DNA from 3 places in the Frankia sp. CgJB1 genome. Region 2 is predicted to be linked to each of the others. Evidence: riboswitches for the same ligand, from Rfam matches in the RefSeq annotation. Region 2 holds a riboswitch; each other region holds the start of a gene.
The links. A riboswitch is a leader RNA that binds a small molecule or an ion and turns the genes downstream of it on or off. The one in region 2 is predicted to bind cyclic di-AMP.

Region 1 (8,546 bases), on a different contig from region 2:
GTGCGCTATCTGCGCGACGTGGTCCGCTTCGTCTCCACGGAACGGACCAAGGTGGATCCGGACCGGGTCTACGTGTGGGGGATCGGCGAGGGTGCCCGGCTGGCCCTGGCCGCTGCCTGCGCCCCGGGTAAGCCGGAATTCGCCGCGGTCGGCGTCGTCGGGCAGTTCGACCCGGAGCCCGGGCCGAACTGCCAGGACCGTGTCCCGGAGGGCCGGGCCCCGGAGGCCTCCTGGGACCGGAAGGTCAGCGAGGCCCTGTGGAAGTTCTCGTCCGGTCACCGGCTGGGGGCCTGACCGCGGCGCCCGCGAGCGGGCCGGGCTGTTTCCCGCACCGGGCAGAGACTGAAGGCTGAAGTCCGCCGATGCCGCCGGGAGGGGGGTAGCGGCATCGGCGAACCTGGTCGGCTGGGGGTCCGAGGCCCGCCGGCCTTCCCGTGCGGATGGGGGGGGATCCGAGGGAAGGCCGGCGGAATCGGGGGCCTTCCGGCCGGACGGACGTCAGATGGGGGGGGAGATCTGACGTCCGTCCCACCGGAAGGAGGGCCCGTCCGGATAGCTGGAAAGGAACCATGTAGGCGGGTTGTCGGGCGGTGACAGGGCCCGCTTGCTGGTCTGTCCGCGGCTTCGCCGGTGGGTGGGAGTCCCGGGCCCGGCTTTCACGGCTTCGGGTCGGTGCCCGGAGGGGAGGCCCGGTAGCCGGCCGCTGGTGGAACGGCAGGGCTCGTGCGGTCCGCCAGCCGCGAAGGCGATCCACCGGAGCCGGATGAGCCGTTGCGTCGGCATGAGGGCGGTGCGCCGGCTCCGACCGGCTGCTAGAGGATCCGACCGACGTAGTAGGAGGTGGTATAGATCTTCTTGAGCGACACGACGTCGCCGGTGCGCGGCGCCACCCACATCATGCCGTCACCCGCGTAGATGCCGGCGTGGTAGATGTTCCCGGGTGTCCCGAAGAAGATCAGGTCGCCGGGCTGCTTGTTGTATTGCGACACCCAGATGGCGGCGGCGAACTGGGCATCGGTCGTCCGCGGCACGCTCCTGCCGAGTTGCTTGAAGATGTACTGGATGAGGCCGGAGCAGTCGAACGAGCTCGGGCCCTCCGCACCGTAGACGTAGGGCTTGCCGGCCTGCAGGGAGGCCAGGTAGACGGCCTTCTCCCCGAGGGAGCTCGACGGGACCGGAACCGACGTCTGGCCCGCGGCGTCCCCTGTCGCAAGGAGATCCGACCAGGCGGCGTTGCGGACGGGCTGGGGGATGGGTGCCGGCCGTACGCGCAGGGTGGCGTCGTTCGCCGAGCGGGCGGACTGCAGGGCGTCTGTGCCGTCGAAGACCGCGGTGACGTTCGTGGTGGTGAGCACCCGGGCCGTGTAGGAAGTGTAGCCTTGGGCATTAGTGTAAAGGTGCTTGAAGGTGGCCCACCCGGTGGGGAGCTTCACTTGCACCTTGACCAGCTGGTTCGCCAGTGGTTCGTGGGTCTGCTCGTTGTAGAGCGAAAAGCCGATGTCGATCGGCTGGTCCGCGTTGACGGTCACCTCGGGGTTGGTCACCCGGAGACCGACCTGAACCTTGCCGGTTAAGGGCGGGGCGTTGACACCGCCCGCCGTGCCGAGCAGGGAGGTGGAGCCGTGGGTGCTGACCGCCGCCGCCGCGATGCTGCCACCCAGGGCGGCATGGGAGCCGATCTGCGCGGCGAGGGTGATCGGAGCGGTGTTCGGCTGCTCGTCCTTCGCTGCGTCGGCGTTGATGTCGGTGGCGCAGCCGGCGAGAGCCACTCCGGAGACCGCGACGGTCCCGGTGGTCAGGGCGGCGAAGGCCCGGGCCCGGGCCCGGCTGCGGGCGGCCGGGGGCGCGGAGGGTGCGCGATGACGGCCGCGACCGGCGCCTCGCGTTTCTTCGTCGAGCTGCACGCTTTGCGCGGACAACGGTGTATTCCTTCCCGTACGCCTGCGAAGTGAGCTGTCGGGTTCGGGCTGGGCTGCCCGGCTCTCGCGTGACCTTCACGCGTCGAGCTTCACCCCTAGGTCGATACCGCGGATCGGTGCCGGCCGGTGGAGGTGGGTCCCCCGCTCCTGCCCCTGATGACGACTCGGAGGGGACACCGGGGCCGGGGGCAGGACTCGGCGTTCGGCCCCGGTGTTGTCGTGACGTCGGCGTGAGACTAGTCCACTTGGACGGGGTGGGTAAACACTAGTCCTTCCCAACTACGGCGAGTGTGCGTTGAAGTTCCCGTCGCGCGACGTCGGCGGCCCGCTCGGCCGGCCGGGCTGACCGGGCGGGCCGAAGGCCCTTCGCACTCCGGTTGTCCTGCTGGTTTTTCGCTGCGTAGGGGGTCCGTGGCGGCGGCCGGTCCGGGTGAGAGGCGGGCGGGCGGGTAGCCCTCCCTCGGCCCGTGGGCGACTTTTGACTACTTAAAGTAGTTGGCGGGCGAGGTCGGGCGTGCACCCCCTCAGCGGGACCGGGAGCTGCGGCGGGTGAGGAATCCCGCCGCATCGAGCACCTGGAGCTCGACCGCGAGCTCGTGGACCTCATGGGGCAGCGAGCGATGGTGCGCCAGCGCCTCGACCGCGGCGCGGGCGTGGCCGGCGAGCTCGTCGAGGGCGTGCTGGCGCTGGCGCATCCGAGCCCGCTCCTCCTGGATGGTCCGGACCGTGTCCTCCTGCCACCGGCGGGTCCGGATGAGATGCTCGCTGGCGTCGGCGGCCTGCCGCTCGGCATCCTCCAGCCGGTTGAGGAGCGCGTCGAGGGCCTCCAGCCGGCCGGCGAGCTCCGCGATGAGATCGCCCCGATCAGGCAGGATGGCTGTTTTATGACTCTTGGGGTCAGACGAGGTCATGGAGTCCCCTGACGGGTGGGGGGATCGGCGGGGACCGCACCGAGCGGCTGGCACGAGACCCGGTTGCTCCGACACGGTTGGTAACGGTAACCGACGTGGCGGGCCAGGGGTAACCCATCGTACGGATACGTCGCGTCAGCCAACTGATAGTAAAAAGGGACTATGGATCTGCCGTCATTGTCGTGGTCCCTGCGCGCATAGCATGCAGGTCGGTGTCAGAACCAGCCGTTGCGCTTGAACGCACGGTAGAGGAACAGGCAGATCGTCGTAATGACGGCCAGGATGGCCGGGTAGCCCCACGTCTGACGAAGCTCCGGCATGTGGTCGAAGTTCATCCCGTAGATCCCGGCGACGGCGGTCGGGACGGCGCCGATCGCCACCCAGGCACTGATCCGTCGCATGTCCTCGTTCTGTGCGATCGTCACCTGCGTCAGCGTCGCCTGGAGCACGGAGGAAAGCAGCTCGTCGAAGTGAGCTATACGCTCGCTGACCTGCTCGAGGTGGTCGGCGACGTCCCGGAAGTAACGGCGCATCGCCACGTCGACCATCGTGGGGGCGTCCGTGGTGAGGGTACGCAACGGGCCCGCGAGCGGCAGCACCGCGTGCTTGAGCTCCAGAAGCTCGCGTTTCATCTGGTAAGCGCTTTCCGTCGACGGCTTCTGATCCCGATGGAAGACCCCCGCCTCGATCTGGTCGACGTCGGCCTGGATGCTTTCCACGGTGCGGACGTAGTCATCCACAATGCTGTCGCAGATGGCGTGCAGCACGGCCGTCGGGCCGTGCCGGAGCATCTCCGGGTTGGCCTCCAGCCGGCCGCGCAGCTTCGTCATCTCCCCGTGCCTGCCGTGCCGCACGGTCACGACGAAGTCCTCGCCGAGGAAGATCATAATTTCGCCGGTGGTGACTACCTCGGAGGTGCTCGTCATCTGGGTGTGCTCCACGTAACTGGTCGTCTTGAGCACCATGAACAGGTGGTTCTCGTATTGCTCGAGCTTGGGGCGCTGGTGGCCGGTGACCGCGTCCTCCACCGCGAGCTTGTCCAGCCTGTACTCCTCGGCGATCGCGGTGAGCTGCTCGTAGCTCGGCTCGAACAGGCCGAGCCAGGCGAACCCGCTGCGTTCGGACCGCGCCAACCGCAGCGCGTCGGCCTGGTCGATGTCCGTGGTGACCCGCCGGCCATGGCTGTACACGCCGCAGGCCATGACGCGCCCGTCCGGCGTCCGCGGTAGCCCGGGGCGGGGCACCTGGCGTCGTTTGCGACCCACCCGGACTAGGGAGACCGGACGGGTCAGCGCGCCGGCGAGCTTATGGGCGTTGGCCGACGCCTGCTCCAGGGCGTCCCCCAGCACCTCCCGGACGGGATGCTGGCTGCCGTGGTCGCCGCCGTCCGGGTGCGCGCCGTCATCGTCGCGTCCCCGGCTCTCGCGTACCGTCTCGTCGCGTACTCTTTCGCCCGGCACCGCATCGTCCCGCATCATTGCCTCCTTCCCTGCCGCCGATCCATGTCCACCTGTCGGCATTTCCCACGACCTTCCCGCTGGTGAACCTTCATGGTGACAAGTCGGTGCCGGCCGTCCGGAGGCGATCCGGGCTTCACCGTGGACGCGGATGCCTGGCGACTGTGCCGGCGGGGTGCCACGCGAAGGGTGAGACACACGTCCGGCGTATGGGATACCTCACAGGGAGGATCGAGTGATCGGGATCGAGGTACGCACGCTTCGGGTGTTCGCCGACGAGACGGGCGCCGGCGGCAGTCTGCTCGCCGTGGTGCTGGACGCCGCGAAGTTGCTGCCCGACGCGCGGGAGCGGTCCGTCGTCGCGCGCCGACTAGGCTGCTCCGCCACGGTCTTCGTCGACGACCCGGAGCTGGCGGAGCTGGCCACCTTCACGCCCGCCGGGGAGCTGCCCCTGGCGGGACACGCCCTGGTAGGGTCGGCCTGGCTGTTGGGTCGGCTGCTCGGTGGCCATCCGGAGATCCTCCGCCCGGCCGGCGGCGAGGCGGTCAGCTGGCAGGAGCAGGGCCGGGTCTGGGTCCGCAGCGCCTTGGCCGCCGTGCCTTATTGGTGGCATGAGATGCTTGCGGACCCGTGCCAAGTCGACGCGCTCGACCTGCCCCGTCCACCCGGCGAGGACCTGACCCAACTCTGGGCGTGGGAGGATGAGCCGGGCGGGGTCGTGCGGGCCCGGGCCTTCGCCAGCAGGCACGGCGTCACCGAGGACGAGGCCTGCGGGTCGGCTTCCATGCGACTGGCCGCGCTGCTCGGGCGGCGGCTCACCATCCGGCACGGTACCGGTTCGATTGTGCTCGCGCAGCCGGGTCCGCCCGGCCACGCCGACATCGGCGGCCTGGTGGTCGAGGATGAGACGCGGTTCCTCGCCGATCTCGACGAGTTCCTCGCCCGGTGACGGTGCCGTCCGGCGGAGCCACGGCCGGACACCACAGGGACCAAGTCTGAGAGTCAGGTGCCGAGCGAGGCGACTGGCACCTTTTGTGGGTACCGGGTTACGGCTGCGTGGTGGCTGCCGAGATGCGGACCGGGTCGGATAGGCGTAGCTTGGGCTTCCGGTAGCTCTCCGCTGGGTATCTGCCCATGGGCTGCGAGGTGGTCATGGCCGAGACGTTGGCGACCTTGGTGGAGGCCGCGCATCAGGACGCCGTCCGTCTGATCGAGCTCTCGCGCAGCGCCGACGCCCACGGTGACGTGGGTGGTCCGTCGACCGACCCGCGGCAGGCGCTGCATGCCAGCGACGCGGCCGTGGCCGCCGTCTCCGCACACCTGAGCGCGATGGAGTCGGTGGTCTACCCGGAGATGGCCCGCCGGGTCGTGGGTGGCCGGGCGCGGGTGGCGGACCTGGGCCGCTTGGCGCGGCGCTGCTCCTCGGTGATGCGCGGCATTGAACAGTACGTCCAGGGGGACCTCAACCGGCCCGCGGAGCCGGTCGCGAACCTGCGCCGGGATCTGGCCGCGTTGATGGTCGAACATGCGACGCTGGAGGACGAACTTCTGCGTGAGCTGATGGCCGAGCTGTCCGACGACGAGCGCCGGGATCTCCTCGACCGCTTCTCCGATGCGATGCGCCACGCTCCGACCCGACCGCATCCGCACCTCCTGCACAGCAGGCTGTTCGGTGGAAGCCTGGCGGCCCGCCTGACGGGCTACTGGGATCACCTGCTCGACGTGATGGACGCTCGGGAGGTACCCGGCGCGCCGGTGCGGGCCCCGGTGCCCGCCGGGCTGTGGGGCTGGTACCTGCTGGGCCGTCCCACGGCGCCGGTTCCGGGTGAGACCCCGCCAGGGAGGGAGGGCGCGCAGGGCCGCGCTACCGGCAGCCACACCGATGCTGATAGCCACACCGCCGCCCGTTGATCTGTCCTGGCGACTGCCGTCGTTCCCGTGGGCCCACCATGTCTTTCTGAGCCCGGTTTTCCTGAGCCCGTCGCGCTCCGTCTTCTTGGCCGCGGTCCACTCCGGTTCGGCGTTCCGATGCGCACGGGCGCTGTGGTCGTGCCATGCTTCGGGTCCGGGTTGGGCCGGTATGGCCTCGTGTCGTGCAATGCCGAGGAGATGTGTCAGGAACCGAGAGCAACGCGATGCGGGCGCCGAACGCTGATCCTGCGGAAGTGATCTGGCCTGTGCTGTTGGTCGAGGACGATGATGCCGACGCCTATCTGGTGTCCGAGCTCCTCGACGAGGCCTCCGCTCCGGTCGAGCTGACCCGGGTGCGCACGGTGGCCGAAGCCGCCCGTCGCAGCGAGCACGTCGCGTGCGTGCTGCTGGATCTAGGGCTGCCGGACAGCGAGGGCCTGTCGGCGCTGCGCCGGTTGCTCACGGTCGAGGCGGGAGCGCCGGTCGTGGTGCTCACCGGTCTGGTTGACAAGTACCGGGGGGCGCAGGCGGTCGCCGCGGGCGCGCAAGATTACCTCGTCAAGGGCCAGGTCGACGGGCGGGACCTGGTCCGGGCCGTCCGGTACGCGATCGAGCGCAAGCGGGCCGACACCGCCGCGCAGGCGCTGCGGGAGTCGGAGCTGCTGGCGGACGAGCGGGCCCGCCTCGAACGCGGCCTGTTACCCCGGCCGCTCATCGACGACGGCCGGTTGCACCACGACGCCCGGTACCGCCCCGGCCGGCAGCAGTCCCTGCTCGGCGGGGACTTCTACGACATGGTGTCCACCGCGGACGGCACGCTCCACGTCCTGCTCGGCGACGTCTGCGGGCACGGCCCGGACGAGGCAGCGCTCGGGGTGAGCCTGCGGATCGCGTGGCGCACGTTGGTCCTTGCCGGTGTTCCGGAACCCGACCGGCTCGGGTATCTCCAACGCGTGCTGGTGAGCGAGCGGGAACAGGACGAGATCTTTGCGACGGTGTGCACCCTCGCGATCGCTCCCGAGCGGACCTCGGCGCGGATGCGGCTGGCCGGTCATCCGCCGCCGGCGCTGTTGCATCCGCGGCTGTCGGCGCTGCCGGGCGACGTCGTCGGCCCGGCTCTCGGCATCGTCGACAACGATCTCTCCGAGGAGGTGCGGATCGAGCTCGGGCCGCACTGGGCGCTCCTGCTCGCCACGGACGGCCTGCTGGAGGGGCGGGAGGGACCGGGCGGGGAACCGTTGGGCTGGGAGGGCGTGCTGCCCGAGATCGCCAAACTTTGGCCCGCTGACAACCCCGACGGGCTGCTCGACGACCTGATCGACCGGGTGGAGGCGCGCAATGGCGGCCCGCTGACCGACGACGTCGCACTCCTGCTGCTGATCTGGGGTGCCGGCTGATGCCGGAGCGCACCCACCCGAACGTTACCGATGAGGGAGCGGGCGACGCGGGGCTGAGCGGGGCGGTGGAGCGGGGCCGGGTCGGGCCCGTCTGGCGCCTGCGCCGTCGACTTGAGGTGACCTACATGGTGGCGGCGATGGTGCTGATGATCGTCGCTGGTCTTGTCGTCTCGTCGTTGGTCCGGCTCGACGACGCCCTGCACACGCGCAGCGACGTCCTCACCCCGGCTCTGCTGAGCTCCACCGAGCTGGTCTCCAGCCTGGTCGATCAGGAGACCGGGATGCGGGGCTACCTGCTCCAGGGCAGCGAGGACTTCCTGGAGCCCTACAACGAAGGGCGCAGGGCCGAGCGTAGGCTGCTCGCGGACCTGCACCGACGGCTTGTGGAGCGCCCCGTCCTGCTGGCGAGGCTCGCCGTGCTGGAGGACCGGATCCGGGCCTGGCACGGCGACTACGCCGATCCGGCCATCAACGCGGTGCGGGTGGGCGGTCCCGCGGCGGCCCGCCTGTTGTCACCGGAGTTCGGCAAGACCCGCTTCGAGGCGGTCCGCGCCGCGGCCGGGGACCTCGAGGCGGACCTGCGGGCCAAGGAGGTCCGGGCTCGCCAGCACGTCACGGCGGCGCTCCGTTTCCTGATCTTCGCGCTGGTGACCGGCGCGGCTGTCATGGCCATACTCCTGGCGGTCATCGCGCGGGCGCTACGGTCCTGGGTCACCCGCCCGCTCGAACGGGTGGGCGACGATGCGCGGACCGTCGCCTCCGGACATCTCGATCACGTGGTCGAGCCGACCGGTCCCCCGGACATCGCCTCGCTCGCCGCCGACGTGGAGTCGATGCGACGCCAGCTGATCGGGGAGCTCGGGGTCGCGCGGGCGGCGCGGTCCGCGGTGGAGGCGCAGGCCGAGGTGCTGCGGCGCTCCAATCGTGACCTGGAGCAGTTCGCCTATGTCG
Region 2 (10,597 bases):
GGTCAGTGTAGATCGGCTTGGCGTGGTGGAACTCGGTCTGGGTCATGGGCATCTCGTCGACCCGTTCGCCGCCGATGTCGTAGCCGACGCAGATGGGCACCCGGTCGAAGCCCGACAGGACGTCCAGCTTGGTGAGGAAAAGGTCGGTCAGACCGTTGACCCGCACCGCGTAGCGGGCGATTACGGCGTCAAACCAGCCGGTGCGCCGTGCCCGGCCGGTCGTCACGCCGAACTCCCCGCCAATGCGGCGCAGCTCCTCTCCGACCTTGTCGTCCAGTTCGGTGGGGAAGGGGCCGGCGCCGACCCGGGTCGTGTAGGCCTTGATGATGCCGATCACCCGACTGATCCTCGTCGGGCCGATGCCGGCGCCGGTGGCCGCGTAGCCGGCGGTCGGGTTCGATGACGTGACGAACGGGTAGGTGCCGTGATCGACGTCGAGGAGAGTGCCCTGGGAGCCTTCGAGCAGCACGACCTTGCCCGCGCGCAGCGCCCGGTCGAGAATCAGGCCGGTGTCGGCGATGTGGGGTTGGAGGCGTTTCGCGTAGTCGGCGTACTCCTCGACCACCTCGTCTAGCTCGATCCGGCGCCGGTTGTAGACCTTGGCCAGGACCTGGTTCTTCTCCCGTAGCACCAGTTCGAGCTTCTTGTGGAAGATGCCCGGGTCGAGGAGATCCTGCACTCTGATGCCCGTACGGGCAACCTTGTCGCCGTAGGTGGGACCGATGCCGCGACCGGTGGTACCGATCCGCGCCTTGCCCAGGTAGCGCTCGATGACCCGGTCCAGCGCCCGGTGATGGGGCATGATCAGGTGGGCGTTCGCGCTGATCAGGAGCCGGGAGACGTCGATGCCGCGGGCGGTGAGCCCGTCCATCTCGGCCAGCAGCACGCCCGGGTCGATGACGACCCCGTTGCCGATCACGGGAACGCAGTCGGCTCGCAGCATGCCACTGGGAATCAGGTGGAGCGCGTAGCTCTCCGCCCCGATGACCACGGTGTGGCCGGCGTTGTTGCCACCCTGGTATCGGACGACGTAATCGACGGCGCCGCCCAAGAGGTCGGTCGCCTTTCCTTTTCCCTCGTCGCCCCACTGGGCACCGATGAGGACAAGAGCAGGCACCGGGCGAGGTTACTAGGGATGGCGGGGCCGTGGGGCCGGCTGCGGCGTCCTCGCTGGCCTCCACCACCGACGCGGCCTGATGAACTCACTGTCAGGTGAAGCCGATCTCACTGGCGGTGACGGGATTGCTGCCGGTCAGGAACGTCCGGCAGCGGGTGGCCTCCTCGGCCTCCCCGATGGCCGCGGCCGCCCGGACGAGAGCGGCGAGTGAACGCAGGAACCCGCGGTTGGGTTCGTGTGACCAGGGGATCGGCCCGTTGCCCTTCCAGCCCGAGCGGCGCAGGGCGTCGAGGCCGCGGTGATAGCCCGTGCGGGCGTAGGCATAGGCCTCGATGGGTCGTCCGCCGGTGAGCGCGAGCTCGGCGAGCGCGGCCCAGGGCGCGCTGAACGCGGGCAGCCGGGCGGCGACGGCATCCGGCGGATCACCGGCGGCCAGCGCCTCGGTCGCGGCCGCGTCGGAGGGCAGGAGCGTCGGCGGCGGACCGGAGAGCAGGTTGGGCTTTCCCGAGGCGGACGGCGTCGTCATGAGTGCATCCTGCCCGACGACTGGCCGCACACGTCATGGAGGTCACCCCGGACGCGCCCGCCCTGCGCGCACGGTGACCGGGTCGGTCAGGCCCTGACGCTGACGTTCCACAGATTCTGGCCGACGACCCCGGGTTGACCGTCGTTCACCCGGGTGAGGTACGAGTACAGCGCGGCGATGCCCTGCGACTGCGGTCCGAACTTGCCGTCGACGGTGAGTACGAAGCCCTTCTGGCGCATTCTGTCCTGCCAGACGAAGGCCTCCGGGCGGACGTCGTCGCTGAGGGACGCGTCGAGGACCGTGCCCCTGAACGAGCCGTCCCCCATCTCCCGGCGAGCCCGGTCCAGCGTCATGGGGGGTTCCACCGGGGTGATGGCCTGCTGGATGACGTCGCCAGAGCCGCCCGGGACACTGGCCGGGCCGTTGTTGGTCAGGCCCATCTTGACCGAGCAGGACGGCCATGGCTGCCAGCCCCGCTGGTTGTAGAGCTTCGCGGCCGCCTCGTCCTGCGTGGCGGGCGACGCCTGGTACGGCCGGCCGGAGTACCCGAGCCCGTGCCAGGTCCGGTCGTCGAACTGGTAGGCACCGGAGAAGCCGTTGCCGGTGTTGATCGCGTAGTTGCCGCCGGACTCGCACTGGCGGAGCTTGGCGAAGTCATCGGCGGTGGCCGCGCCCGCCGGAGCCGCGGTGACCGCGAGGCCGCTGCCGACGATGGCCGTGACCGCGCCGGTGGTGCGCAGGATGCGACCGGCGGGCGATGGGGCCTGCGGTGCTCGATGTCTGCCGCCACGACGCCCAGAGGGCATGTTCGTCCAATCCCGTCGCCTGCGGGGTGAGCTGTCGGGTGCGGGCTGGGATGGCCCGGCCGGAGGATCCGACCCCGGGTGGCGAGTAGGAACCGCTCTCCACCATGGACCGGGATGCACCGGCTTTACCCCAAGGACGCTGCTTGCGGCGCCCGAAATGTGGGTCCCCCACTCCTGCCCGCTGCGGTTGATGTTCGTTCCGGCCGCTCGCACGGGGGCAGGACTCGGCGTCCGTCCGGGCGGCCTCGCCGACGAGGCGAGTGAGCGGCACTCTAGCGAGAACCGCTCATGGAGCGCAAACCGGGGTGGTCCGGAGTAACCAGTGAGGATCGCGCGAATCGTGCCACTTCTGTACAGGTTCCGCAGGTGGCTCGCTGGTCCTGCTGTTCCTCGCCGGCCTTGCCGAAGATCGGCTCTGCCGGAGGCCGGTCAGGGTGTGGTCCGGGTGATGTTGGTGGTGGGTTGCACGGGCCAGCCCGTACGGGCCGTCAACCGGAGATCGTCCGGAGGCCGGTCGGGCCGGCCCATCGTCGAGGTGAGATCCCCTGACCGGTGTCGCCGGGGTGGGATGTCCGGTTGCCGCGGCGGTCGTCCCCCGTCGCGGGAGCGGAGTGAAGAGATCAGCTGACGGAGCTGACGGAGTGAATGGATCAGCTGAAGGTGGCCCGCCAGGTCGCCGGGCCGACGATGCCGTCGACGGCGAGTCCCTTGGCGGCCTGCAGGGCGCGGGCGACTGCGGCGGAGCGTGGTCCGTAACGGCCGTCGATCGTGATCGGATACCCCAGATGGTTGACGCGGGCCTGCCAGGCCCGCACGTCGTCACGTACCTGCCTGGCCAGTGCGGTCGTCAGGTTACGGGTGAATACGGGGGTGCTCACGGAGATGGGGCTGACCGTCAGCTCACTGCGTTTCGCCGTGCGCGACGCCTGGCCCGAGGAGCTCGACGAGCCGCCCGCGAGCTGGTCGGCGCCCATCCCGCGGCCACAGGTCGGCCACTGGCCGAAGCCGGACCGCCGGGCGAGCTTGAGTGCGGCCTCGTCCTGGACAGCCGGGGGAGCCTGGTGCGGCAGACCGCTGTAGCCGAGGCCGTGCCAGGTGCTGGCGGAGAACTGGTAGGCGCCGTAGTACGCGTTGCCGGTGTTGATCGTGTAGTCACCGCCGGACTCGCACTGCCGCAGGCCCGTCCAGGTGGTGGCCGCACCGGCCGGCTGGCTGAGCGCGAAGGTGCCGCCCACCGCTGCCGCGAGTACGGGTGCGACCACGAGGGCCCGGGCCCGGCTGCGGGTACCGGCGCGGCATTGTCGGCCACTGATACGTGCGTCGGACATGTCTTGTGGTCCTTCCCCACGCCTGCGAGGTAAGCTGTCGGATTCGGACTGGGAACTGCCCGGCCGTGCCAGGGATTCCCTGGAGACGGAAGCCGCACCGGAAACACCTTTCCGTGTGGTCGTCGCACATGGCTTCACCCCGAGAGCATCGAATCCTTTCGATACTCGGAGATGGGTCCCCCGTTCCTGCCGCCCGGTTCGAGAAATCGTCGGCCGGGGGCAGGATTCGGCGTGCCGCCCGACGAATGCCCGGCGTTGTTGCCGGGCACGGCGAAAACCATAACCACGCCGCCCGGCGAGTCGCCAAGCATTGAATAGGGTGCGTGAAAAAGAGCACACTCGGCGCGCCTGCTTGAGCAGGAATCGACGGCCTGGTATCGCGCGTGCGCGCCCGCTCATCAAACTGGCGGTACGACGTGCGGAGGCATTTGTGCTTGGCCGATCACCCTGTTTGCCGATGGGCGACGATGAGCGGAGAGTCCCGTATCAGGCCAGATGTGTGATATGTCAACAAAGGTGTGACGGCCCTGCTACGAGATCGACGCGAGTGATCGGCCTGATACTACGCTTCGTCCGTTGAAGCCTGTTTTTGTGAGAAAAACAACGGAAATCGGGCGGTAACTTGCAGCGTTGTGATTTTTGCACACGGCGGATTCGATCGAACACCGATTGTGAAAATTGCCTGTCGGGCCGCCACGCTGGACGAAGGGGTTCCGTGGGGCGGGGCGGTAGGTGAACGGTTACCGAAGGCCCGGTGCGTGTCCGCTAATGTGGCCGCAACCTGCTGGTCGCCAGCGGAGGCGGCGTTACGCGAGGAGCGGGGTCCCTCGCCCGGTAAACAGTGGTCCCCCAGCCGTCGGAGCGACCGGGGAACCGTGGGGCCGGCATAGTACGGGAAATCGGCAGGTCGTGCATCGGACCGGGGCGGGTCGGATGTCCGCCGCGTGCCGGTCGTTCCGTCCGCCGGAAACGATGGAGAGTGTCGGGTCGAGGGGTCCGGAGAATGCCCTCGGACGAGCGGCGGCGGTTGCCCGGTTGCCCGTTTTCGCGGCCGGCGGCTATCTGTCCTCCTGCCCGCCTCCTGTCCGCCTCCTGTCCGCCGGCCGGCGGTCCGGCCGGACGGTATCCGACGAACCGATCCCGCCAGCCGGCGTACGCTCCTGGCCCGGACTATGCCCGTCCGAGGCTGGTGCCGGCGGAACGGAGGTCCTCACACGCCTGGGCGACGCGGGCCGCCATGCTGCTCTCCGCGAGCTTTCCGTAGGTACGCGGGTCGTATGCCTTCTTCACGCCGACCTCACCGTCCACCTTGAGAACGCCGTCATAGTTTTTGAACACGTGGTCCACGATGGGGCGGGTGAATGCGTACTGGGTGTCCGTGTCCACGTTCATCTTGACCACCCCGTAGTCGAGCGTCTCGCGGATTTCGGTGAGAGCCGACCCGCTACCGCCGTGAAAGACGAGGTTGAACGGCTTCGCGCTGGCTGGCAGCCCGAGCTTCCTGGCGACGTACTCCTGTCCTTCGTGCAGAATCGTCGGGCGTAGCTTGACGTTTCCGGGCTTGTACACACCGTGCACGTTGCCGAAGGTGGCGGCGAGCAGGTAGCGCCCCTTCGCGCCGGTGCCGAGCACCTCGGCCGTCCGCCACATGTCCTCCGGCGTCGTGTAGAGCTTCTCGTCGATCGCGCCGACGACGCCGTCCTCCTCGCCGCCGACGACCCCGATCTCGACCTCGAGAACGATCTTCGCGGCGGCGGCATCCGCGAGTAGTTCCTCGGCGATCTTGAGGTTCTCCTCAAGGGGGACCGCCGAGCCGTCCCACATGTGCGACTGGAAGAGCGGCTCGCGCCCCTGGGCCACCCGATCCTTCGAGATCGCGATCAGGGGACGGATGTAGGTGTCAAGCTTGTCGGCCGGGCAGTGGTCGGTGTGCAGGGCGATGTTGACCGGATACGCCTCCGCGACATGGTGGGCGAACTCGGCTAGTGCCTCCGCGCCGAGGACCATGTTCTTCACCGTCGAGCCGGACAGGTACTCGGCACCGCCGGTGGACACCTGCACGATGCCGTCACTGCCGGCTTCGGTGAAGCCCCGCAGCGCGGCGTTCAGGGACTGCGACGAGGTCACGTTGATCGCGGGGTAGGCGAAGGACTGGGCTTTCGCCCGGTCGAGCATCTCGGCATATACGTCTGGCGTGGCGATGGGCATCGGTGGGGCTCCTTACGAACCTGTAGGGGCGCCGATCAGCCCTGCACCCGCGGTGCAGGACAGCCGGATCGGGCCGAAGCCCGCCGTGGACTCCTGATGGGCGAAGGGTATGACGCCTTGCCCCGTCCCGGGGTCGGATGCGGCTGACGTCGCCGACGCGGTGCCGGTCCGCGCGCCGGGCGCGGGGCGCGGGGCGGGTGCCGACCAAGGGTCGGCACACTGGTCGAGTGGATGTCGGCAGCCTGTCCGGGATGACGCTGTACGTCGTCCTCTTCGCGGTCATCTTCGTCGAGAGCGGGATCCTGATCGGGTTCTGGCTTCCGGGTGACACCATTCTCTTCGCGGCCGGGCTGATGGCGGCGGACGCGGCGTCGAACGTGTCCGTCGCGGTCCTCTCGATCGGGGTCGCAGCGGCGGCCACCGTCGGGGCGGTGGCGGGCTACTACACCGGGCATCGCCTCGGCCGGCCGTACCTGGAGCGCAGGTACGCCACGGTGCTGGCCCGTACGGAGGAATTCTACCGACGGTTCGGGCCGATCACCCTGGTCGCGGCCCGCTTCGTGCCGTGGGCGAGGACGTTCGCGCCGGTACTCGCCGGGGCCGTGGCGATGTCATGGTCCCGCTTTCTGATCGCGGTCATGCTCGGAGCGCTCGTCTGGGGGACCGGATTGGTCCTTCTGGGCTATACGGCGGCCGCCATTCCTGGGCTGCGGGACGCGGCGGTGTGGATCGCGCTCGTCGTGATCGCCATCTCCGTCATCGCCGGGATCGCCGGTGAGCTGCTGCGTCGGCGATCGGGCCGGCTCCCCGACCAGGGGCCGCGGTAGTCCGTGTCGGGCGAGGAGCGCCGAGGGTCGGGCGAGGAGCGTAGGGATGTTGTCCGTTAGTGCCCCGCGGCGCCGGATCCCGTCGGGAGATCCGTGGACCGGTAGTCTCCACGACGTTACGACCAGATCACATTGGACGATCAATTCCCTTTCCTATGGCAATTTCTGGCTATGGCCGGCTAACCTTGATCGATCCAGGTACGCGGTCGGGGGGTCCGACCACCGAAGGATTCGATGCTTCGACACCACAGGCGGCACCATGCGGAACGGCGTCGCGCCGGCCCCGTCCTCTGCACCGCGGCAGGGGCCTTGACCGCGGTTCTGGCGATCGTGCTGCTCGCGGGTGGTCATTCGGGACCGCGTGACGGTGACCACGTGGCCGGCCGCGTCGGCGCGCAGCCGGGTCGGGGCGTGGTCGGGGTGACGGCCGGGGTCCCTCCCACGTCGATCGCGGATCGGATCGCGGATCGGGGTGCGCCGACCGGGCCCGGGGCCGAGCCGCAGCCCGCCGCTCGCCCGGCCGGTCCGGATCAGCTGCCCGCTGCGCGGGCGTCGGCTCTGGCCCTGGCCGCGCCGGTGACGGCTCCGTCCGCGTCGGCCCCGGCGCCGGCTGTTATCTCGCCGCGCCCGCCGTACCTGCCGGCCTCCTGGACGAGCCTGGTCGGTCAGGCCGTGACCTCGACCAACCTCGAGCGCCGGGCGGCCGGTTGCCCTCCGTTGATCGTCGACTTACGGTTGGCCGCCGCGGCCCAGGCACACAGCGTCGACATGGCCACGGCCGGCTATTTCGGCCACGACAGCCCGGACAGTCGCTCGCCCTTCGACCGGATCGCCGCCGGCTTCTCCTTCTCCATCGCCGCCGAGAACATCGCCGCCGGTCAGCGCACCGTGGCCGAGGTGATGCGCGGATGGATGAACAGCCCGGACCACCGATCGAACATCCTCACCTGTTCGTTGACCCGGATCGGCGTGGGCTACGCGACGGGCGGCAGGTACGGCACCTACTGGACCCAGGACTTCGGGACGCCGTGGGGCCCGGCCCACTTGCCGGGCGCGACCGGCCCGTGGCATCCCGCGAGGTGCACCCGACCTCGATCCTCCGCGACTCGCGGGGATGTCCCGGTCCTGATCAGTAGTCGATCCCGTAGGGTCGGGTCATCGTCGCCGACGGCAGCGAGCACGGCAACGAGCACGACAGCGAGCGTGGTAAAGCCCGCGGACCCAGCCGGTAGACGGGCTGGCGGGCCGCGCGGCAGCGCCGTCGGCGAGGGTGATCCTGGCAGGAGGAGTGACCTTGGTTCGGGCGGTGGTCACCGGCGCGGCCGGCTTCCTCGGCGGAGCGCTGGCCCACGCGCTGCGGCGGCGCGGTGACGACGTTGTCGCCATCGACATCCGGCGCGCGCCGGGTGTCATGCAGGCCGACGTCAGCCGTCCCGGTGAGTGGGAGAAAGCCCTTTACGGCACGGAGCTGGTGATCCATGCCGCCGCCATCGGGACCGGTGGCGTCGCGGAACTGACCCCGGTGCGTCCCGGCCGAGCCGGAGCGCCGGTACGGGTGCCCGACGCCGAGATCCGGCGGGTGACCCTCGGCGCCACGGCGGCGTTGCTCGACGCCGCGGGTCGGGCCGGGGTCGACCGCTTCATCCATCTTTCCTGTGTGGACGTGCTTGCCCGGACGAGTGGCCCGGTCCCCGGCGGGACCGGGGACCGGGGGCCCGCGCGAGCCGTCGGCCGACCACTGGACGAGACCACGCCGATCGGGCTGACTGGCGACGTCCGCGCCGACGCCATGGCCGCCGCGGAACAGGCGGTCGGGTCGGCCGCTGCGCACGGACTCGGCGCGACCGTCCTGCGGATCGGGGACGCCTACGGTCCCCGGGCTGGTCGCTGGACCCTCTGGCCGGTGCTGCTGATGCGGGCCGGGCGGTTCGTCCTCGTCGACGGCGGCCGGGGTGTGCTCAGCCCCGTGCATGTCGACGACGTGGTCACGGCGGTGACCACCGTCGCCGGTGCGGACCGGTCGGCGGTCGCCGGTGAGGTGCTGCACGTGACCGGGGGGGAGTCGGTGTCCGCCGCCGACTTCTTCACCTTTTACTGTCAGATGCTCGCGATCGCGGCGCCCCGCTCCGTACCGGCCAGGATCTTCGAAGCGGTCGACGCGATTGATCGTGTCCGTTCGTTCGCGGAGGGTTACCGGAGGCGAGGCGCGGACGGTTCCGCGGCTGAGACGCCACCCCTCCCCACCCACCCGGTCCCGGCGGTCTCGACGACCTCGGTACGGCCAGCGGGCTCAGCCGTTCCGGCCGCCCCGGCCGTTCCGATGAACTCGGCGATCCCGTCGCGGCGGGCACCGGGCCTGGTCCGCGGTGTCGGTGCCCGTCTGGTGGCCGGAGTCGATCCCCGCGCCCGGGTGGACCTCGGTCCGCTCACCGTGCGCACCCTGACCCGCGACGCGGGCCTCTCCATCGAGAAGATCCGGGCCCGGACGGGATGGTCGCCGGTCGTGCGGCTGCCCGAGGGCATGAACCGCACCGAGTCCTGGCTCCGGGAACGGGGTCTGCTCGGGGTCCGGGAGCCATCCCGTCGTGGGTGAGGGCCCTACACTCACCACCTCCCGACTACTCGCACTCCCGCTCACCATTTGGAACGCGGGATACGTCGCCGAGGAGCTCGCGCCTTCGCTGGCGTTCACGGTCATCACCCCGCGATCAGGCGCGCGTGGCGCTCCCGGTGACGGATCCGGCCCCTTCGGCGGAATCGTCGGGACCGATCCTGCCGCGGGGGCGCCCGATCCCGACGATCCGGCGGGGGCGCTGCGGCGCGAACTGCGCCGTCGGGCGAGCGCCGGCCATACGGTCCTGACCTGGGTGCTGCGTCGCCATCCGGGTCGCCATCCAGGATCGGCGGCGGTGGGCCTGCTCGCGGCGGAGGCCCACGGCCGGCGGGTGGTGGTCGGGGTGTCGATCGTGCTCGGATGCCGGCGCAGCGGCTACGCCACCGAGGCGATCCGCGCGGTCGCGGGATGGTTCGAATACCGCGGCGCTCTGGTGGAGACGCGGATCCGGCGCGGGGACAGCGTGGGGAAGCGTCTCGCGCAGGCGACCTCGTTCGTGCCCACCGGTGTGCTGATCGCCGATTGGTGGCGGATCTGGCTGCGTCCGCCGCCAAGTTGACCATGGAGGTTTGTCACGCAACGTCATTGGGCGCCGGGCTTCGTCCGGGCCTGGCGCCGCGGGTCACCGCCGACCGCTCCGGTACCGTCCGGATCCGGCCGTCATCCGGCCCGAACGGGCAGAACCCATGTCCAGCCGCCTTTCGCGGCGCGGCAGAAGGTCATTGTGACGGTACTGTTACCATGCTGTGTTGTCGGCTGGGTGACAGCTCCCGGCTCATTCTTTCGTCGTCACGAGGAGAGTGGTGAACACGCCGCGGAGACAGCCCCCTGTTCAGACTGTGATGCCCTGGGGCACCATGTAAGGCGATGTCGCGACCAATGGCCGACGGGCCGAAGCTGGGCGGGGCGTCCGTGGGGGTCCGTGGGAGGGCCGTCGCGTGCCCGGGGAGGGGAGCCCGAACGGTCCGGCGCCACCTGCGCCTGGGAGGTCAGCACCATGAGTGTGGATACCCCTCGGGGGACACCGGCCGGAGTCCGGCCGAGCGAGGTCACGTACGACCATCTGATCATTCCGCCGCACTGGCGTCGGCCGAAGGAGTCGGCGCCGGGGACGCTCAACCCTCTGTTCCCCTCCGAGGGAGGCCTCCGCTCCGAGCCGGCTGCGGCCGGC
Region 3 (10,597 bases), on a different contig from region 2:
GCGTCGTTGGCGGCCGGTGTCACACACCTGCGGGACGCCGGCGGCGCCGACGCCGGCATCCGGGACGCGGTCAGCGCGGGCACCGTGCCCGGACCGCGGCTCGCCGTGTCCGTCGTCGGGCTGAGCCGGTCCGGGCGGCACGGTGACGGGGCGATCATCGGTCCCGGGCTGGAGTCGGCCGAAGATGTTCTCATGCCGGACTATCCCGGCCGGCTCCCGCATACCGTTACCGAGGCGGGCAGCCTGCCGGCGTCGGTGCGGGGCGTTCTGCGTGCGGGTGCGGACTGGATCATGATCTACGCGAGCGGTGGGGTGATGTCCGCCCGGCCGGGGCAGCCCGAGCCGCAGTTCAGCCCGGTGGAGCTTGCGGCCGCCGTCGCGGAGGCCCGGCGGTACGGACGCCCGGTGATGATGCATGCCTTGGGCGAGCGGTCGATCGAGGCCGCGGTCGCCGCCGGAGCGCGGTCCATCGAGCACGGCATCGGGCTCACCGAGCCCGTGGCGGCCGCCACGGCGGCCGCCGGGGTGACGCTCGTCCCCACCCTGTCGCCCTACCAGGACCTGGCGGCGCTGGCGGCCACCGGAGTGCTGCCGGGCTGGGCGGTGGACCGGGCCGAGGCCACCGAGGCCGCGCTGGCCGGCACGATCGCGGTCGCCCGTGCGGCGGGGGTGCCGATCGCGCTCGGCAGCGACGCCCGGCACCGCACCCGGCACGGCATGAACCTGGCCGAGATCAGCCGGCTGCGCCGCGCCGGGCTCACTCCGCCCGAGGCGCTGCTCGCCGCGACCGCGACCGGAGCCCGGCTCTTCGGACTGGGGGAGGGAGCCGGCCGTATCGCCGTCGGCTCCGCCTTCGACGCGATCCTGCTCGACGCGGACCCCGGGGACCTGTCGGTCTTCGAGCGGCCGGGCGCCGTGAGCGGGGTGTTCCTTGGCGGTCGTGCGGTGCTGCCCCACCCGCGGCTGCCCGGGAACCTGGTCCGCCCCACCATGGTGATGGAAGAGGTGCCGAGAATCGCTCCCGAGCGGCCCGCGGCGTCGCCGTCCAGCTGACTCTCCCGTTTTCTAGAATGTTCACGAAATATCAAAAGAAATACCCTTAGGATTCGGAATGAAATAACTTGTTTACTTCGGGGTCCTCGCGAGCCCGTGACCTGCGAAGACGCATATTGGCTTGCATTAATTACTTCATTACGAATTCTTAGTATGGCTTCGCGGGCTTTCGTCGGATCCGCCCTGGGACGGCGATTGACCGAGATGCGGATCGGCCCCCGAAAGCTATTGTCGTAGGGGCCTTGCTGCCGGCTGACGTCAGGTGGCCCGGGTCATTTGCTGGTACTGGGTGCCGCGTCTCCAATGCCTGGAGGGTTCTCATGCAGCACGCTGAAATGATCAATAAGAACATGCGGAAGGCCATCGAGGAGTGTATGTCCTGCTCGGCCCTGTGCGAGGAGACGATCTCCTACTGCATGGACATGCCGGGCGCCATGATGGAGTCGGCGAACATGCGGCTGATGATGGACTGCGCAGCCGTCACCAGGATCTGCGCCGACATGATGTGCCGGATGTCGCCGATGCACGGGGAAATGTGCGCGATGTGCGCGCGGATCTGCGTGATGTGCGCTGAGATGTGCGAGAGGATGCCGCAGGATCAGCAGCTCGCCAAGCTCGCCGGCGCATGCCGATCCTGCGCGGAGAGCTGCAACACGATGGTGGGCGCCGCCGCCTGAGCGGCGTCCGGCCCGACGGCGCCGGGGCGTAGCCGGCGATCACCTGACTCCGCCCCGACGTCCGGGGCCGTGCAGCTGTGCGGCGGCACGTGCCACGTGCCACGTGGCCTCGGTCACGATTGGTGGCTACGGTTACGTATCCTCGGGCGGACATGGGGTGAAACACCTGAGTAACAATATTGACCATGTTGACAGGTAGCCGTCGGATAGGCAGAATATGGTCATGTCCTCCTGGGTGAATCGGAGGACCCCCCTGGTCATCCGTGGCCACATCGATTTCCTGCGAGTGGCCTCGTCCGGTTATCCGGCCCGGCCAATTCACGTGCTTTACTAGCCTCCTCGGCTTTCCCTCGCTCGGTGTTCTCTCTGGCGTTCTCCTTATGCATGGCCGCTCGATAGGTCTGTCTCCAGATCGTCATTGCCTGCGTGGACGCCAGCTGCCTCGGTATCGATGTCCGGTCAATACCGGGTACATCTCTGGACGGTTTCCGATCGGAGCATGCTGTGTCGTCCCTGGTTTCGTCAGCATACGTTTATCCGCGCCCCAATGGATATGTGGGGGGCCGGGAACCCGTTACTGGCCCAGCGGTGATCCAACCCACTCGAGAAGAGCCAATGTCGTCCTTCTCCCCGGTCGGGGAGAATCCGCTGAACATTTCGAGGGCCTGGCTTTCCGGCTCGCGCTCGACGGATATCAGGTGACGTTTCTCGACCACGGGAGAGACACCGTCCTCGCCCTTGGTGAGGCGCGTGCCCCCGAGGGTCCGTTCATCCTGCTGGGTTCGGACAGCGGGGCCCTGCGGGCGTTGGTCGGCGCCGGTTCGCCAGCCGTCCGGCCGGATGCCCTCGTGTTGCTCGACCTGCCGCTGGTGTACCGAAAGATCGCGGGCGAGGGTCCGGGACAGCCGATCCCACGGTCGCTGCCCGACCTGCCGGTCCTACTGTTCCACGCCGAGCGAGACGAGGTCAGCCCGCTTGCGCTGGTGCGCATGATGACGCGGACCGCGCGCCGGGCCCGGCTGGCGTCGCTACCCGGGGGGCGTGGCGTGCTCGCCGGCCCCGGTCGGCGTGCGGTCGGCGCGTACATCCTGCTGTTCCTCGAGAACCTCCGTGCCCCGCGGCTGGCCCCACGGCAACGGCAGCGGGACCGGCTGCTCGACTGATCTCGCCCGGTGCCGGGCGCGCCCGCGTGCCGCTCCGATCGGGGTGTGCCTCCGCGGGAGTCCCAAGCGCTCAGCAGGCGTTTCCTTGGCGGGTGCCGGCGCGAATCACGCGGGTCCATCGTCCGTCCCGTACCGCGTCGTCTGTTTTCCAACGGCGCCGGCTTCGAGTCTGCGGCTCGAAGCCGGCACCGTTCGCGTTTGCGTACCCGCCCACACGCCACCCGACCCCCGGTCCAAGTTTCCCGCCCGCCGGGGGTTGCCGGGGTGCGCGGGGGCGCAGGGATTGCCGGGCGGCCGGGCGGTCCCGGTGACTACCGGTCCTCGTGGCTACCGGTCCCCGTGACTACCGGTCCCCGTCGCGACAGGCCGGTCATATCGCCAAGATCCGGTCGTGACGGGTGATCTGTGTCGCTACCGGTAGCTGCTATTGATGTCCGAGAGTTGCGGCACTGCAGCGTTATGCACGTATCGTGACCAACATGCGCCCAGATTCGGCGCAACTCGTACTTGTCACTACGGTTTGTAGTTCGCTACGGTTGCGAGGTATCAACAGCTCCGGGCCGACGCCGAGTTCTGCCCACGGTCCGGAGCTCCCTCCGAGAGACCTTGGGCAGAAGCGGGGGAACCACGTTCCTCCGGGTGGCTCGTTGCGGGCCGCCCTTGGGGTTAAGCCGTTACGCGCACGCCGCGGAAACGGCCGGGCTTCCCGGCCCGAACCCGACAGCTAACCTCGCAGGCGTACGGGAAGGACTCGACGTTGCCTGTGTTTCAGGAACGCTCGGCTCCGGTCTTCTGGACCGTGACGCCGTTCGGCGCGACCCGCGGTGCGTCCCCGCCATATTGGGCGCCGTTCTCGCCCTGACGTCTTCGCGAGAACGTGCCATCCGGTCGGTGCCCGTACCGGCCGATCGCGCTGACGCGCGATACCACCAGCTCGGCTGAAAGCCACCTGACCTCGTCATCCGTGGTCGGCTGACCCCTGCCGTCCACCGGGCCCGCCAGGCCCGGAACGGAATGACCGCGGCCGCCTGCCGGGCTGCTCAGCCCATCGACCCCGGAATCCTCAGGGTGCGTCGATCGGTCGTCCCCGGACGGACCCTCGGCGCACCGGGGGACCGGCACTGGGTGCTGCTCTTCTCCAGCGCGGTCGTCTCCGCTCGCCCTCCTTCGAGCGGCATCCCTCCCCTCGATCACTAGTCTGTGCTCGACGACACCGAAATGAGATGTCAAAGAAATGGCCAAGGGAAAGCATCGGAAAAATTCCACCCGGACCCGGGGCGCCGTTGTCGCCGCCGTCGGTGTGATCGGCGCCGGCGCCGGCATGCTCGCCACCGCGAGCCCGGCCAGGGCTGCCACCACGGTCCCCGATGTGACGATCGCCAGCGCGGCCGCGAACGCGGGACTGCCCGGCTGCCGCGGCGTCCCGCTGGCCACCTGGGTCGAGGTGGCTCTTGCGGAGTCCGGCGGCAACCCCTACGCCCACGCCACCTCCGGCGAGGACTCGCGCGGCCTGTGGCAGATCAACATGCGGGCCCACGCCGGCTGGGTGGGTAACCGCAACCTCTACGACCCAACCGTCAACGCCTGGGCGGCGAAGAAGGTCTGTGAAGGCCAGGGCATCACCGCCTGGAGCGCCTACACCAAGGGCATGCACTACCGCTACCTGGCCCGGGGACAGGCAGCGGCGGCGGCCGTCTCGCGCGGCGCACGGTTCACGAACGTCTCCTACTCCTCGCTGGCTGCCCCGGCGCGTGCGGCTGCCCCGGCGCGTGCGGCCGTGGTGGCGCCTGCGGCCCGCTACCCGTCGCTGGCCATCGGCCTCAGGTTCCACCTCGACGTCCACCAGATCCAGAAGAGGCTAGCCAGCCTTGGCTACCCGATCAGCGTGGATGGGAAGTTCGGGTACCAGACCAACCACATGGTCAAGGACTTCCAGCTGAAGCACGGTCTGGTGGTCGACGGGATCGTCGGGCCGCAGACGCGGGCGAAGCTCGGGATCTGACCCTGATCGAGGCCCGCCGACCGGGCGCCGGCGCTGTCGGGCGGTGTTCCCGACCCGCCCGAGAGCGCTGCTCGATATCCGCATGCACCGGATGACTACCCGGGGTGAGCTGGGGGTATTCAGCCACCGGGCCAGCACCGGGCCGGGAGATGGCACCGGCCCGGGCGGGACCAGCCGGCCCGCACGGGAAAACCGAAACGGGGGCCCGATCGATGAGAGCCACGATGCTCGACGACTACCTATCTGAGGCGAGTCCGAACGCATCTTCCGCGACCGGGGCCGGCCTCCTGTTCGCGGTCCTGGGACCGCTGGAGGTGCGGCGATCCTCGGGTGAGCAGGTCCGCATCGACCAGCGCAAGAAGCGCATCCTGCTGCTGACCCTGCTGCTGCACGCCGGCCAGTGGGTGAGTGTGGACGGGATGCGGCTCGCGCTCTGGCAGGATGCCCCGCCGCGCTCCGCTGGGGGCAACATCAAGACTTATCTCTCGGAGCTGCGGCACACCCTCGGGCCGCCCCTGGGCACGCCCGGAGCCGGGGGGAACGGCCCCGGGCGCATCGAGAGCCGGCCGGGGGAGTACCGCCTGGTCGTCGCGCCCGGTGAGATCGACGCTAAGCGGTTCGAATCGGCCGCTGAGCAGGGCCGCGCCGCCGTGCGTGCCGGCTCACCGGAACGCGCCGCCGGGTTTTTCGAAGGTGCCCTCGCGCTGTGGCGGGGGGACGCGTTCGACGAGCTCCCGGCGGAGATCGCAGGCGCGGAGGTCCTCCGGCTGGAGGAGGCTCGCTGGGCGGTGTGCGAGGACCTGATCGACGCCCGCCTGGCCCTCAGCGAGTACGATCGGGTGCTGCCGACCCTGCGGGCGCTCACGGTCGAACATCCGACCCGGGAACGTCTCTGGGCCCAACTGATCCTCGCGTTGGAACACACCGGCCGGCGGGCCGAGGCACTGGCCGAGTACCAGACGGTCTACCGGCGGCTGGTGACCGAACTCGGGATCGAGCCCGGTGTCGAACTGCGGCGTGCCCATCAGCATGTACTGAATCCGGACTCGTGGATCACCTGATACCACGGCCGTTCCGGCCGAGTCGTGCGGCGGCCGAGTTATGGGGACCTGAGCACGGTCCAGGGACCGCAGACCGTGCTCAGGTCCCCCAAATTCACCACCGGAGGTCAGCTGAACCGCCAGTGAACCCGGCGGGGGAATTTCAACCAGACGGGCCGGACCAGCTGGCCGGCGCCCGCGCCACGGGCGCGGCGCCGTCGTGTATCGCCACCGGTGCGCGTCGCAAGGGTGCGCGTCACAGCGCGGGCGCGCGGAAACCGCTGAGGAGAAGACGATGAAGGCTACCTACCTCCCCCCGCGACTGGAGGATGCCGGCAGCTTCGCCGCAGTGACGAACGGCCGCTGGGGCTGGGGGCGTGACTATTTCTGGCGGCGTTTTGCGTGACGGCGGCCGGGGTGGCGGTGGTCCCGATTCCGTCCTGCTGGTTTCTGGTGCTGGCCGACCGTGATCCCGTCGTGCGTCCGCCGGGGGTCCGTCGCATGCTGCGGTACGCCTCCGGGCGGCCGTGGATCGTCGGCAACTGGCCGGACGACGCCATGGTCAGTGCCGTCGCCGGGCGCTCGCGACTGGCCCTGATCGGGTGTGCCGCGACCAACGCGCGACAGCTCCTGCGGCTGCTTCTCTCGGCCCGTGACGTGCATGCTCTCGACCTCGCGCGCGCGGTGGCCGGCGACTACCACGTGATCGCCGACATCGACGGCCACCGTCGTATCCAGGGCAGCCCGACGGGAACCCGGCGGGTCTTCACCGCCCGGCTGGGCAGCCAGCTGGTTGCCGCCGACCGCGCCGACGTGCTCGCCCGGCTCACGGGCGCCCCGCTGAACCGGGCGGCGCTGGCTCTGTCGCCGCTCGACCCGTCACCGCCCCATCCGCTCGACGACCTGGTGCTCTGGGAGTCGATCGACGCGCTGCCCCCGGATCACTACCTTCTCGTCGGCCCTGACGAGAAGGCGACTGTCCTGCGGTGGTGGCGTCGACCGGCACCGGTGCGGTCCCGTGCGGAGGGGGCGCCGACCCTGCGGGCGGCTCTCGCCGAGGCCGTGGCGGCGCGGGTCGCCGGCGGCGGGACGGTGAGCTGTGATCTGTCGGGTGGGCTGGACTCCACCTCGGTGTGCTGCCTGGCCGCGCGCGGCCCCGCCGACGTGGTCGCGCTCACCGGGATCGCCCGCGATCCCGGTGACGACGACGCCCAGTGGGCCGCGCGGGCCGCGGCCACGCTCCCCGGCGTCACGCGCGAGGTCCTGCCCGCCGCCGGGCTTCCCCTCGTCTACGACGGCATTGCCGACGCCGACGAACCGCTCGACCGGCCGTTCGTCGGCATCGTCGACCGGGCGAAGCTGCGCGCGGGTCTTGACCGGGTCGCGCTGTACGGGCCGCGGGTGCACCTCACCGGGTTCGGTGGCGACGAGGTCGCCTATGGCTGTCCCGCCTACCTCCCCCGGTTGTTGCGCCGCCGGCCCTGGCGGGCGCTGCACGACCTGCGCGGACACCGAGCGCAGGAGGGCTGGCCGCGGATGGCGTGTCTGCGGATGATGTGGCCGCGCGGCTACCGGGACTGCCTCGCCGACATGGCCGATGCGCTCGACCAGGCCCGCCGCGCCACGGTCGACCAGGCCCACCGTCCGGCCGGTTCCTCCGGTTCCTCCGGTTTCGGCCGATCCCACCCGGGCGTCCTGGCCCCGCTCGACTGGGCCTTTCCGCCTGTGGTCCCGGGTTGGCTCACGCCGGCGGCCCTCGACCTGCTGGCCGGAGCGTTCGCGGAGGCCGCCCGGCGCGCCTGGCCGCTGGCCGAGACCCGGGACGGCCACGCCGATCTCTTCGCCATCCGCGCCGGCGCGGCGGTGTTCCGGCTGTTCGACCAGCTCGCCGATCCGGTCGGCCCGCCGCTCGCCGCCCCCTTCCTCGACGATCGGGTGGTCCGGGCGGCGCTGGCGGTGCGGCCCGAGGAGCGCACCGGTCCGTGGGAGTACAAACCGTTGTTGAAGGAGGCCATGCGCCGGGTGGTGCCGCAGGAATGCCTGCGCCGCGAGACCAAGGCGGATCAGGGCCTGCGCGCCAGCCAGGACGTCCTGGTGAAGCTGTGCGATGACAGCCCGTTGGCCGATCTCGGCCTGATCGAGCCGGACGCGCTGCGCCAGGCGTGCCGATCTTCGTCCGTACCTGGTCATCGCCACCAGGCGCTGCAACCGACGTTCGCGGTGGACGCGTGGCTGCGGGTGCTCGCGAGCCGGCGGAGCCCTGACTGCGCTACCGGAGATAGTGAGTGAGCTACCGGAGGAGTGAGTGATCATGGTGACGCTGCGGCCTGACGTAGTGTGGGCGCCGACCGAGTACGGAGCGGTGCTCCTCCATATCGACAACGGCCGGTACTGGACCCTCAACCCCTCGGGTGCCCTGGTGCTGCGGATCCTGCTCGACGGCGGCGACACGGCAGCCGCCGCCCGCGGGCTGTGTGAGGCCAGCGAGGTTGACCCGGAGACGGCGCGCCGCGACGTGGAGGGTCTGCTCGCCCAACTCGCGGACGTGGGCCTCATCGAGGCTGAGCCCGAACCCCGATGGTCACCCGAGACCGAGGCGGTCTGCGATCCTCGGGCGCAGGCCCGGTGACCGCGCCGATGGTGGTCGAGCGGCCGGAGGCGAAACCGTCCCTCGCTCGTCGGCTCGGCGCGCTGGTCGCCGTGGGGATCGCGCGGGTGCTCGCGACCCAGTCGCCGGCCCGCATCTGCCGGGTGCTCACGGAGGTGGGCGCGGGCGCCCGCCCGGCCGACTATGACACCGCGCTCGCCGCCCGGCAGGCGGTGACAGCCGTGAGCCTCACCTGCCGCGGCGCGCGGGGCTGCGTTCCCCGCTCGATAGCGACCGCCCTGCTGTGCCGGTTGACCGGAACGTTCCCGACGTGGCGTGTGGGGGTGCGCACCATCGCGCCGTTCGCCGCGCACGCGTGGGTCGAGGCGGACGGAGTGATCGTGGGGGAGTCGATGCCGGCCGGCTACCTGCGGCCGCTGCTCAGCGTCGGTCCGGGAACGGGAACCGGGCCGCGTCGCGCGGGCGGGCTTCGTGGGAGTGGCGGGCTTCGCGGAAGGGGCGTGCCTCGTGACGAGGGCGTACGTCGTTGAGGGGGAGGGCCAGGGAGTTGCCCGGGGGCCCGCGTTGCGGGGCGTCGCGGAACTCTGGGCGCTGCTGCGCGGCCGTCGCGGGGCGGTGGCGATCGCCACGGCGCTGACCGTGGTCGGCACCGCCGTCGGGGTGCTCCAACCGCTGCTCGTGATGCGGGTGATCGACGCTGCGCAGGCGGGGGGTATTCCCGGCTGGCTCATCGGGGCGCTGCTGGGTCTGTTCGTCGGCCAGGCGATGATCGACACCGCCGGGCACTACCTGCTCGAGCGCGTCGGCCAGGGCGTCCTGCTCGGCCTGCGCACCAGCCTGATCGGCCACCTGCTGCGGCTGCGCATGCGGGTGTTCGACACGCGGCGGATCGGGGATCTGATCTCCCGCGCGAATACCGACACGACCGTGGTGCGGGAGGCGGTGGCGTACAGCTTCACCTCCCTGGTCACCAGCGTGATCGGCGTCGTCGGCGCCGTCGCCCTGATGATCTGGTTGAACCCCTGGCTGTTCCTGCTCGTGCTCGGGGTGGTGGCGGTGGCCGGGGTCGTGGTACTCGGCGCGCTGTCCCGGATCAGGACGGTGTCCGAACGCGGGCAGGCCAGCGTCGGCGGCATGACCGCCGACCTGGAGCGCGCCCTCACCGCGATCCGTACCGTGCGGGCGAACCGCGCCGAGGGGCGGGAGGCCGCGCGCATCGGCGACCACGCCGCGGCCGCATACCAGGCCGGCATCCGGATGGCGAAGCTGGACTCGATCATCGCCCCCGCGATGCAGCTCGCGGTGCAGGGAAGCGTGCTGGTCGTGCTCCTGGTCGGCGGGATCCTGGTGGCGCGCGGTTCGGCCTCGCTCGGCAGCCTGGTCGCCTTCCTGCTGTATGCCACCTACCTGGTGATGCCGTTGTCGCAGATCATCGAGGCGGCGGCGACCATCCAGCGGGGGATGGGGGCGCTGTCGCGGGTCAACGCGGTGTTCGCGCTGCCCCGGGAGGGCGACGACGAGCCGGTGCACGGTCCGCTGCGCCCCGTGGCGGCCGCGGCCCCCGGCGGGACGCGCCCGCCGGCACCGTTGTCACCCTCACCCTCGTCACGAGTGTCATCCTTGTCCTTGTCACGCAGGGAGCCGCCGAATCCGCAGGTGCCGTCGATCGAGTTCCGTGACGTCTGGTTCGGCTACGCGGAGACGCCGGTGCTGCGCGGGGTGTCGTTCACGGTGCCGTCCCGCGGGCACGTCGCGCTGGTCGGGCCGTCCGGTGCCGGCAAGTCCACCATCCTGGAGCTCGTCGAGCGCTTCTACGAGCCGGACGCCGGAATGATCCTCTTCGCCGGCCACGACGTCCGCGCGATGCCCCGCGCGACCGCCCGCGGGTGGGTCGGGCTGGTCGAGCAGAACACCCCGGTGCTGCACGGCAGCCTGCGGGACAACATCACCTACGCGGCGCCGGAGGCGACCGAGGAGCAGATCACCGCGGTCCTGGCCACGGCGGGGCTGCGGGACTTCACCGACCGGCTGCCCGAGCGGCTCCGGACCCCGGT

Region 1: another riboswitch for cyclic di-AMP. It lies ahead of AC08OT_RS15905 (C40 family peptidase); the one in region 2 lies ahead of AC08OT_RS05710 (transglycosylase family protein).
Region 3: another riboswitch for cyclic di-AMP. It lies ahead of AC08OT_RS10280 (peptidoglycan-binding protein); the one in region 2 lies ahead of AC08OT_RS05710 (transglycosylase family protein).

Annotation. Positions count from the first base shown of each region.
Region 1 covers NZ_CDWTNB010000155.1:425-8,970, forward strand. The annotation lists gene AC08OT_RS15900 (plasmid partitioning protein) at 1-294, shown strand, start outside; gene AC08OT_RS15905 (C40 family peptidase) at 813-1,919, opposite strand; cyclic di-AMP (ydaO/yuaA leader) riboswitch at 1,925-2,099, opposite strand; gene AC08OT_RS15910 (hypothetical protein) at 2,444-2,830, opposite strand; gene corA (magnesium/cobalt transporter CorA) at 3,046-4,308, opposite strand; gene AC08OT_RS15920 (PhzF family phenazine biosynthesis protein) at 4,523-5,236, shown strand; gene AC08OT_RS15925 (hemerythrin domain-containing protein) at 5,440-6,198, shown strand; gene AC08OT_RS15930 (PP2C family protein-serine/threonine phosphatase) at 6,423-7,595, shown strand; gene AC08OT_RS15935 (sensor histidine kinase) at 7,595-8,546, shown strand, end outside.
Region 2 covers NZ_CDWTNB010000029.1:22,447-33,043, reverse strand. The annotation lists gene AC08OT_RS05725 (adenylosuccinate synthase) at 1-1,117, opposite strand, end outside; gene AC08OT_RS05720 (DUF3151 domain-containing protein) at 1,209-1,643, opposite strand; gene AC08OT_RS05715 (transglycosylase family protein) at 1,730-2,449, opposite strand; cyclic di-AMP (ydaO/yuaA leader) riboswitch at 2,452-2,648, opposite strand; gene AC08OT_RS05710 (transglycosylase family protein) at 3,100-3,777, opposite strand; cyclic di-AMP (ydaO/yuaA leader) riboswitch at 3,784-4,019, opposite strand; gene fbaA (class II fructose-bisphosphate aldolase) at 4,948-5,985, opposite strand; gene AC08OT_RS05700 (DedA family protein) at 6,213-6,812, shown strand; gene AC08OT_RS05695 (CAP domain-containing protein) at 7,122-8,183, shown strand; gene AC08OT_RS05690 (NAD-dependent epimerase/dehydratase family protein) at 8,107-9,405, shown strand; gene AC08OT_RS05685 (GNAT family N-acetyltransferase) at 9,398-9,985, shown strand; gene AC08OT_RS05680 (nucleotidyltransferase domain-containing protein) at 10,424-10,597, shown strand, end outside.
Region 3 covers NZ_CDWTNB010000072.1:1,455-12,051, forward strand. The annotation lists gene AC08OT_RS10265 (amidohydrolase family protein) at 1-1,053, shown strand, start outside; gene AC08OT_RS10270 (four-helix bundle copper-binding protein) at 1,374-1,730, shown strand; gene AC08OT_RS10275 (alpha/beta fold hydrolase) at 2,429-2,893, shown strand; cyclic di-AMP (ydaO/yuaA leader) riboswitch at 3,493-3,646, shown strand; gene AC08OT_RS10280 (peptidoglycan-binding protein) at 4,128-4,895, shown strand; gene AC08OT_RS10285 (AfsR/SARP family transcriptional regulator) at 5,108-5,956, shown strand; gene AC08OT_RS10290 (lasso RiPP family leader peptide-containing protein) at 6,231-6,341, shown strand; gene AC08OT_RS10295 (asparagine synthase-related protein) at 6,353-8,224, shown strand; gene AC08OT_RS10300 (lasso peptide biosynthesis PqqD family chaperone) at 8,247-8,564, shown strand; gene AC08OT_RS10305 (lasso peptide biosynthesis B2 protein) at 8,561-9,073, shown strand; gene AC08OT_RS10310 (ABC transporter ATP-binding protein) at 9,051-10,597, shown strand, end outside.